Regions from separate parts of the Pseudochelatococcus sp. genome, predicted to be linked through region 2. Evidence: predicted binding sites of a transcription regulator. Region 2 holds the regulator's gene; the other holds the start of a gene.
What was found. Region 2 encodes LexA, which represses DNA repair genes until DNA is damaged. Its sites were predicted from a motif close to TGTTCNNNNTGTGTTCNG; they were not measured.
Positions count from the first base shown of each region.

Region 1: the regulator LexA is predicted to act here: its motif matches at 2,365-2,382, upstream of ACOYJQ_RS00515 (DNA recombination protein RmuC).

Region 1 covers NZ_JBMNUS010000001.1:110,750-115,145, reverse strand. Annotated here, with positions in the region: gene ACOYJQ_RS00520 (short-chain fatty acyl-CoA regulator family protein) at 1-1,198, shown strand, start outside; gene ACOYJQ_RS00515 (DNA recombination protein RmuC) at 1,183-2,334, opposite strand; gene def (peptide deformylase) at 2,437-2,967, shown strand; gene ACOYJQ_RS00505 (GNAT family N-acetyltransferase) at 3,026-3,592, shown strand; gene ACOYJQ_RS00500 (50S ribosomal protein L25/general stress protein Ctc) at 3,766-4,380, shown strand.
Region 2 covers NZ_JBMNUS010000010.1:34,705-39,100, forward strand. Annotated here, with positions in the region: gene ACOYJQ_RS14750 (ComEC/Rec2 family competence protein) at 1-2,138, shown strand, start outside; gene lexA (transcriptional repressor LexA) at 2,239-3,066, opposite strand; gene parE (DNA topoisomerase IV subunit B) at 3,280-4,396, opposite strand, start outside.

The sequences.
Region 1 (4,396 bases), on a different contig from region 2:
TCTCGCCGACGCCGCCGCCGATCCGATGTTCGGCGAAACCATCTCGCGGGCGGAGTTGCACGAACTCGCGGCATCCATGCCGGCGGTGGCGCGCGCCTTCATCGCGCTCCACACCCGCTGCCGCCAGATGACGGAGCAATCGGCCGCGCTCGCGGCGCGTCTCGGGGACGAGCGCACCGATGCCGCCTCGCCTTTCGCGCCGTTCGAGGAAGTGCGCGAGTTCATGTACGAGCGCCACAACCACATCGCGGAACTCGACGTGGCGGCGGAAAACCTCGCGCTCGCCGCCGATCTGCGGCCGGGAAACCTGGCCGGCGAGTTCGCGGCGCTCATCGCCCGCCGCCACGGCGTCCGTGTCGAGATCATCGTCGCCGGCGAGGGGCCGGAGCGGGATGTGCAGCGCAGCTACGATCCGCACACGCGCGTGTTGCGCCTTTCCTCGCGGCTGCGCGCCGGCCAGCAGGCATTCCAGATCGCGACGCAGCTCGCGCTGCTGGAGCACGACGACGCCATCGGGGCGCTCATCGCGAAAGGGCGTTTCACCAGCCCGGAGGCGCGCAAGCTCGCGCGCATCGGCCTCGCCAATTATTTCGCCGGCGCGCTCATCCTGCCCTACGGCTCCTTCCTGCGGGCGGCGGAGGACCGGCGCTACGACATCGACCTGCTGAGCCACAATTTCGGCGTCGGCTTCGAGACCATCTGCCATCGTCTGAGCACCTTGCAGCGGCCGGAGGCGCGCGGCGTGCCGTTTTTCTTCATTCGCGTGGATAGGGCCGGCAACATCTCGAAGCGCCAGTCGGCGACGGATTTCCACTTCTCGCGCATCGGCGGCACCTGCCCGCTGTGGAACGTCTATGAAGCCTTCGCGCATCCGGGGCGCGTGCTGACGCAGCTCGCGCGGATGCCGGACGGGCGCGCCTATCTGTGGGTGGCGCGCACGGTGTCGCGCGACCACGGCGGTTATCGCGCGCCCAGCAAGACCTTCGCGGTGGCGCTCGGCTGCGACCTGCGCCATGCGGGCCGGCTCGTCTATTCCGACGGGCTCGATCTCAACAATCCGGCCGCCGCCACGCCGATCGGCGTCGGCTGCAAGGTGTGCGAGCGCCCCGCCTGCCCGCAGCGCGCCTTTCCGCCCATCGGCCGCGCGCTGACCGTGGACGAGACGCGCCGGCGCTTCTCGCCCTATTCGGGGGCGTGAGGAGCGGGATGCTCCTCGAACTCCAGCGCAGCGACCGCCGCCCCGCGCCGCGTCACCTTGTCGGCGGAAAGGCGGATCTGGCCGACATCCTCCTGCGCCTGCCGGAAATGCAGATCGAGCTTCTCGACCCGCTCGCGCAGGCGGCCGACATCGTCGAGCAGGCGGCCGACTTCCGTCTGGATCGTCCGCGCCTCCGCGCGCATGCGCGTGTCGCGCACCAGCGACTGCACGAGCTGGATCGCCATGGTCAGCAGGGAGGGCGAGACGAAGATGACCCGCGCGCGGTGCGCACGCTGCACCAGATCGTCGAAATGCTCGTGCAGGTCGGCGTAGACCGACTCGGAGGGCACGAACAGCAGCGCCGTGTCCTGCGTCTCGCCGGGCACCAGATATTTTTCGCCCACATCGCGGATGTGGTAGCCGACATCGTTGCGCACGCGCTGGACGGCGCGCCGCCGCGCCTCGGTATCCGCCGCCTCGCGAAAGGCGGTGATCCCCTCCAGCGGAAACTTGGCGTCTATCGCCAGCGGCAGATCGCCCGGCAGGTCGATGAGGCAGTCGGGCCGCTTGCCGTTGGCAAGCGTCGGCTGGAAGCGATAGCCGTTCGCCGGCAGCCCGTCGCGGATGATGGCCTCCATCCGCCCCTGCCCGAAGGCCCCGCGCGCCTGCTTGTTGGCGAGCACGTCCTTCAGCCCGACGACGTGGCCGGACAGTTCCGTCAGGCTTTTCTGCGCGGCGTCGATCAGCGCCAGCCGCTCGTTGAGGGTCGCGAGATGGGCGGCGGTATGGCGGGTGGAGGCGTCGAGATTTTGCCCCATCCGATGCTGCAACCCCTCGATCCGCTCGGAGACGAAACGGGCGAGATCGTTCTGCCGCGTGCCGAAGACCTCCGCCACCGTCTGCATGCGCCCGGTCAACTGCGCTTGCAGGCCGCGCATCTCGGCGAGCCGTTCCTCCAGCGCCCGCGCCCGCTCGAACGCCGCCGCCGCCTCCGCCCGGCGCGCGCGCGACAGCCCGGCGAGTTGCGCCGCGATGATGCCGAGCAGCACGAAAACCGCCGCGCCCGCCCCCGCCAGGGCGTAAGGCAGCGGCAGCGGATGACCGAACAGGACCAGCGCGTCATTCAAGGCATTCATGGCGCAGATATAGCCGATTCGCGGCAAAATCCGAACGAATAAGGAACATGTTGACCTTCGGCGCAAGAGCGCTTATCTCGCTTGCATTGAGGCAGAGACACGATGACCATCCTTCCCATTCTTGTACTTCCCGACCCGCGGCTGCGGCTGATTTCCGAGCCGGTGGCGACTGTGACCGACGAGATCCGCACGCTTGTCGCGGATATGTTCGAAACCATGTATGATGCGCCCGGCATCGGACTCGCCGCCATCCAGGTCGGCGTGGCGAAGCGGGTGCTCGTGGTGGATGTCGGCAGCCGCGAGGAGGGGCGCGACCCGCTCACCGTCATCAACCCGGAAATCGTGTGGGCGTCGGACGACGCGTTCCGCGTCCATCAGGAGGGCTGCCTCTCCATCCCGGAGTATTATGAGGAGGTGGAGCGCCCGGCGCGCATCCGCCTGCGCTACATGGATCTTGAGGGCGAGACGCGGGAAATCGAGGCCGACGGCCTGCTCGCGACCTGCTTGCAGCACGAGATCGATCATCTGAACGGCGTCCTGTTCATCGATCATCTGTCGCGGCTGAAGCGGGAACGGGTGAACCGCAAGTTCGTCAAGGCGGCCAGGGCCGTCGGCCGCGGCGGCGAAGCCTGAAGAACCTTGCCGGTCTTGCCGGCGGCGGCGGAGAAACGAAGGAGGCATGCGGGGCGACATGACGATGATCGGGAGCGTATCGGATGTGGGCGGAGCCGGGCGCGAGGCTGGCCCGCCGTTCGTCTGGCGCGCGATGGAGCCTGACGATCTCGGTGACGTGCACGCCATCGGCGAGCGGGTGCATCCCGGCTATCCCGAGCGTATCGAGGTGTTCGCCGAGCGGCTGCGGCTTTATCCGGCCGGCTGCCTCGTGCTGGAGCGGGAAGAGGAGATGGCCGGCTACGTCGTCAGCCATCCCTGGCATCCGATGATGCCGCCCCGGCTCGACAGCCTCGTGGTGGCCATGCCGACTTTCCCGGCGACGTTCTACATCCACGATCTCGCCCTGCTGCCGGCGGCGCGCGGCAGCGGCGCGGGCGGGCGGGCGGTCGCGCATCTCGTGGATCATGCGGCCGCGATCGGCCTCGCCGACCTGTCGCTCGTGGCGGTGAACGCCTCCGTGCCGTTCTGGGAACGGCAGGCGTTCGCCGTCGTCGACGATGCGCGGCTCGCCGCCTCGCTGCGCAGCTACGACGCGGACGCGCGCTTCATGATCCGGCAGCTCGGCGCGGTTTCGCGCGACTGAGCGGCGATTCGGGTTTGTAATCCGCGAAAAAATCTTTATAAGACGCCTGCGCCCGCGTGACACCCTTGGAGGCACGGGCGCTTTCGTGAGCCGGAAGTTCTGGGGCCGTGCGTTTGCGCGGCCGTTTGCATTTGCGGCATTCGTTTGCTTTTCGCTTTTTGAGGATGAATATCATGTCCGCTGCCACTACGACGGCAAAGCCGCTCAAGGCCACGGCGCGCGCAGGGGTCGGCAAGGGGGCTGCCCGTGCAATCCGCCGCAACGGCCAGGTTCCCGCCGTCATCTACGGCCTCGGCGCGCCCGCCCAGCCGATCTCGCTCGACTTCAACGAAACCAAGCATCTCATCTACGCCGGCGGTTTCCTGTCCACGCTGTTCGAGATCGAGGTCGAAGGCCGCAAGACCACCGTCATTCCGCGCGACTACCAGCTCGACAAGGTGAAGGATTTCCCGATCCATGTCGACTTCCTGCGCGTGGCGCGCGGCGCGAAGATCGAGGTCGAGGTGCCGCTGCATTTCGTCAACGAGGAAACCGCGCCCGGCGTCAAGAACGGCGGCACGCTGAACATCGTTCACCACAAGCTGCCGCTGATCGTGGCGGCGGACGCCATCCCCGACCATGTGGAGGTGGACGTGGGCGCGCTTGAAATCGGCGACGCGCTGCATATCGAGACGCTGAAGCTGCCGGCCGGCATCGAGCTTGGCGCGATCGAGCGCGACGCGACGATCGCGACCGTGGTCCCGCCCGTCGCCGTTGAAGGCGAGACGACGGAAGCGGCCGGCGCGTAAGACCGTCGCGGCCCCG
Region 2 (4,396 bases):
GGCTCCCCGTCGCCTATGGCGCGGGTATCGCGCTTTACTTCGCGGCGGAGCGGGAGCCCGCGCCGTGGGCCGGACCGCTGCTTGCCGCGCTCGCTGTCGTCGCGGCGTTCATGCTGCGCGGGCGCTGGCGCGCCCGTCTCGCGGCGATCGCCGTGGGGGCGGTGTTTCTCGGGTTCTCGGTCGCCTCGTTGCGAACGGCGCTCGTCACCCGGCCGCTGCTGGACGCGGCCGTCGTCGGGCCGCTCGAAGGCTATGTCCGCTCGGTGGAGGAGCGCGGGCAGGGGCCGCGCGCGGTGATCGAGGTGCACGCCTTCGCCGGCCTTCCGCCCGCGCGCCGTCCGGCGACGGTGCGGGTGAGCTTTCGCAAGGGGGCCGGCATCGCGGCGGGAACGCGCATCGCGGCGGTCGCGCGGCTCGTGCCTCCGCCGCAGCCGGCGCGGCCGGGCGGTTACGATTTCGCGCGTGACGCCTTCTTCGGCGGTATCGGCGCGGTCGGCTCGGCGAACGGCGCGGTGCGCGTCATCGCGGACGACGTGGAACCCGCCGCGATTCGCGTCGGATGGGCCGCCCGCCTTTCCGCCCGGATCGACGTCGAGCGCAATGCGTTGACGCGGCGTATCCTCGAGGCGGCCGGCGGCGGCGGACCGCTGCTCCCCGACGCCGGTACGGGAGGGCCGCGGGCGCAGGAGGCCGCCTTCGTCGCGGCGCTGGTGACGGGCAAGCGCGGGATGATCGCGGACGAGACCAACGAGGCGCTGCGCGCCGCCGGCATCTATCACGTGGTTTCCATCGGCGGTTTTCACATGACGCTCGTCGCCGGCGCGCTCTTCGTCATCGTGCGCCAGTTGCTCGTGTTCGTGCCGGGCCTTGCGGTCCGCTATCCGGTGCGCAAGTTCGCCGCCGTCGCCGGCATCGTCGGCGCCAGCGGTTATTGCGTGTTCTCGGGCGCGGGAATCGACACCCAGCGCGCGCTGTTCGTGACGTTGATCGTGATGGGAGCGATTCTCGTCGACCGGCCGGCCCTGTCCATGCGCAATCTGGCGCTCGCAGCCTTCGTGTGCCTGACGTTGCAACCCGAATCCATGCTCGGGCCGAGCTTCCAGATGTCTTTCGCCGGCGTGGCGGCGCTGATCGCGCTGTTCGAGCGCTGGGAGAACGGCGATCCCGCGCGCAGCCTCCTGCCGCTGCGCGAAGGGGGCGCGCTGCGACCGCCGGACCGGCAGCGCACGGGCCGGATGCGCCGCGTGATCGCGATGAGCGCCGTCACCACCATCGTGGCGATGCTCGCGACCGGGCCGTTCAGCACCTACCACTTCCAGACCTTCAATCCGTGGGGCATTCTCGGCAACGCCTTCGGCCTGCCGATCGTGGAACTCGCGGTGATGCCGCTCTCCTTTCTCGCCGTGGCGTTTCATCCGTTGGGCCTCGACGGTCCCTTCTGGCATCTGGCCGGCCTCGCTGCGGTTCCCGTGCTGGAGGGGGCGCGGATCATGACGGATTTTCCGGGGGCGGTGGTCGTCGTGCCCGCCTTCGGCATGGGAATCCTGTTGTTGCTGGTGCTGGCCCTGCTGTGGGCCTGCCTGTGGTCCACCCCGCTGCGCTGGCTCGCGGTCCTGCCGGCCGCCGCCGGCCTCGCGCTCGCCGCCGCGCCGGCGCGTCCCGATATCCGCGTCGATCGGGAGGGGCGCGGCGCCGCGGTGCGCGGCGCGGACGGGCGATTCGTCATTCTCGGCAGTCCCTCGGCCTTCGTCGTCGAGCAATGGCTGCGCGCCGACGGCGACGGCCGCCGCGCGAACGACCCCGCGCTGCGGCACAACGTTGCCTGCGACAGGCTGGGCTGCGTCGCCCGTCTCGCTGACGGCCGCAGCGTGGCCTTCTCCCGCGAGGCAGGGGCGCTCAGGGAAGATTGCCGCCGCGCCGCCGTCCTGATCACGCCCCGCCAGGCGCCGCCGGATTGCGCCGCGCCTCATGTGATCGACCGCGACGACCTGGACCGCTTCGGCGCCATCGCCCTCACCGTGGCGGGCGACGGGCTGACGGTGGAGGGAACGCGGGAGCATCCGGCCGCGCCCGGCGCGCGGACAGGCGACGGCCGGGAAGCCCCGGAAGAACGCCCGTGGCGCAGAAGCGCGCGATAACGGCATCTCGGCCAAAAGCCGGGGAGCCGCCTGTGTCACCGCCGCACCCGGAGGTGTGGCGCAGGCCATGGCCATTGCCGTGTTCTCCCGCGACTTGCGTTCAGTAGCGGCGCACGAGGCTCACGAGCTTGCCCTGAATGCGCACACGGTCGGGGCCGAGCACGCGCGTTTCGTAGGCGGGGTTGGCGGCCTCCAGCGCGATCGAGGAGCCGCGCTTGCGCAGGCGCTTGAGGGTGGCCTCCTCATCGTCGATCAGCGCGACGATGATGTCGCCGGTTTCCGCCATGTCCTGCCGGCGCAGGATCACCGTGTCGCCGTCGAGAATGCCGGCCTCGATCATCGAATCGCCACGCACCTCGAGCGCGAAATGCTCGCCCGGCGACAGCAGCTCCGGCGGCAAGGCGAGGGTATGGCTGCTGCTCTGGATGGCGCTGATGGGGGTGCCCGCCGCGATCCGGCCCATGACCGGCACCTGAACCGATGTCTGCGCGGACAGAGGACGCGTGTTGCCCGCGCCGGACTCGCCCGAATCGAAACCGGGACGCTCGCCCCCCGCGCGGAACGCCTGACCGCCGGCGCGCCCGGAAGCAGGGTCGCGCGCAAGCCCTCCGTCCCGGCCGAATCCGGCCTCCCGGCCGGCCCCTCCGTCCCGGCCCAGCCCGCCCTCGACGACGCTGGGGCTGAAGCGCCCCCGCGGCACGGGCGCGGCCAGCGCCTCGGGAAGACGAATCACTTCGATCGCGCGCGCGCGGTTGGGCAGGCGGCGAATGAAACCACGTTCCTCAAGCGCGATGATCAGACGGTGAATGCCCGATTTGGACCGCAGATCGAGCGCGTCCTTCATCTCGTCGAACGAAGGGGGAACGCCGGATTCCCGCATGCGTTCATGAATAAACCGAAGCAGATCGTGTTGCTTGCGCGTCAACATGGTCCACAAATCCTTCCCGGAGCTTCGCCCAGCGACCCCTCATGCATGCCTGCTTACGAAACGAAACACGAACACTATACAAGTTCTTAATGTGTTCTGCAAGCGCCACTATCCGCCCGGATCGTTAAAACTTGGCTTGTAAAACCGGCTTGCAGGCGAGGATTACGGCCCGGACGGGGATCTCGGCCGATTCATGCGTCGGCGCTCCTGCGGTCAGATATCGAGATCGGTGGCGAAGGCGGCGTTTTCCTGAATGAAGGAAAAGCGCGCCTCCGGTTTGTTGCCCATCAGCCGCTCCACCGCGTCGCCGGTCTGCGGGCGCGCGTCGTCGTCGACGACGACGCGCAGCAACGTGCGCTTGCGCGGGTCCATGGTGGTTTCCTTGAGCTGGGCGGGCAGCATCTCGCCAAGGCCCTTGAAGCGGCCGATTTCCACCTTCCTGCCCCTGAAGGTCGTGCGCATCAGTTCCTGCCGGTGCGATTCGTCGCGGGCGTAGACCGTCTTGCCTCCGTGGCTCAGCCGGAACAGCGGCGGCACGGCGAGGTAGAGATGGCGTTCGTCGATGAGGCGCGGCGTCTGCCGCCAGAAGAAGGTGATGAGAAGCGAGGCGATATGCGCGCCGTCGACATCGGCGTCCGTCATGATGATGACTTTCTCGTAGCGCAGGTCGGCGCTGCGATAGGCGGACCCCGTGCCGCAGCCGAGCGCCAGCATCAGATCGGCGATCTGCTGGTTTTGCACCAGCTTGTCCCGCCCGGCGGACGCCACGTTCAGGATCTTGCCGCGCAGCGGCAGGATCGCCTGCGTCGCGCGGTCGCGCGCCTGCTTGGCGGAGCCGCCGGCCGAATCACCCTCGACGAGAAAAAGCTCGGAGCCGGCCGCGCCCGCCTTCGTGCAGTCGGCGAGCTTGCCCGGCAGCCGCAGGCGGCGCGTGGCCGTCTTGCGGGCGATGTCCTTCTCGGCGCGGCGGCGCAGGCGCTCCTCCGCCCGTTCCACCGTCCAGTCGAGAAGGCGCGACGCCTGCTGGGGAGACGCCGCGAGCCAGTGGTCGAAGGCGTCGCGCACCGCGCTCTCCACGATGCGCCCGGCCTCGACGGTCGCGAGCCTGTCCTTCGTCTGGCCCTGAAATTCGGGTTCGCGGATGAACACCGACAGCATCGCGGCGCAGGAGACCATGACGTCTTCGGCCGTGATCTGCGCCGCGCGCTTGCTCTGGTTGACGCGCTCGGCGTGGTCGCGCAGCCCGCGCAGCAGCGCCGTGCGCAGGCCCTGCTCGTGCGTGCCGCCCTCGGGCGTGGGGATGGTGTTGCAGTAGGATGCGACGTGGCCG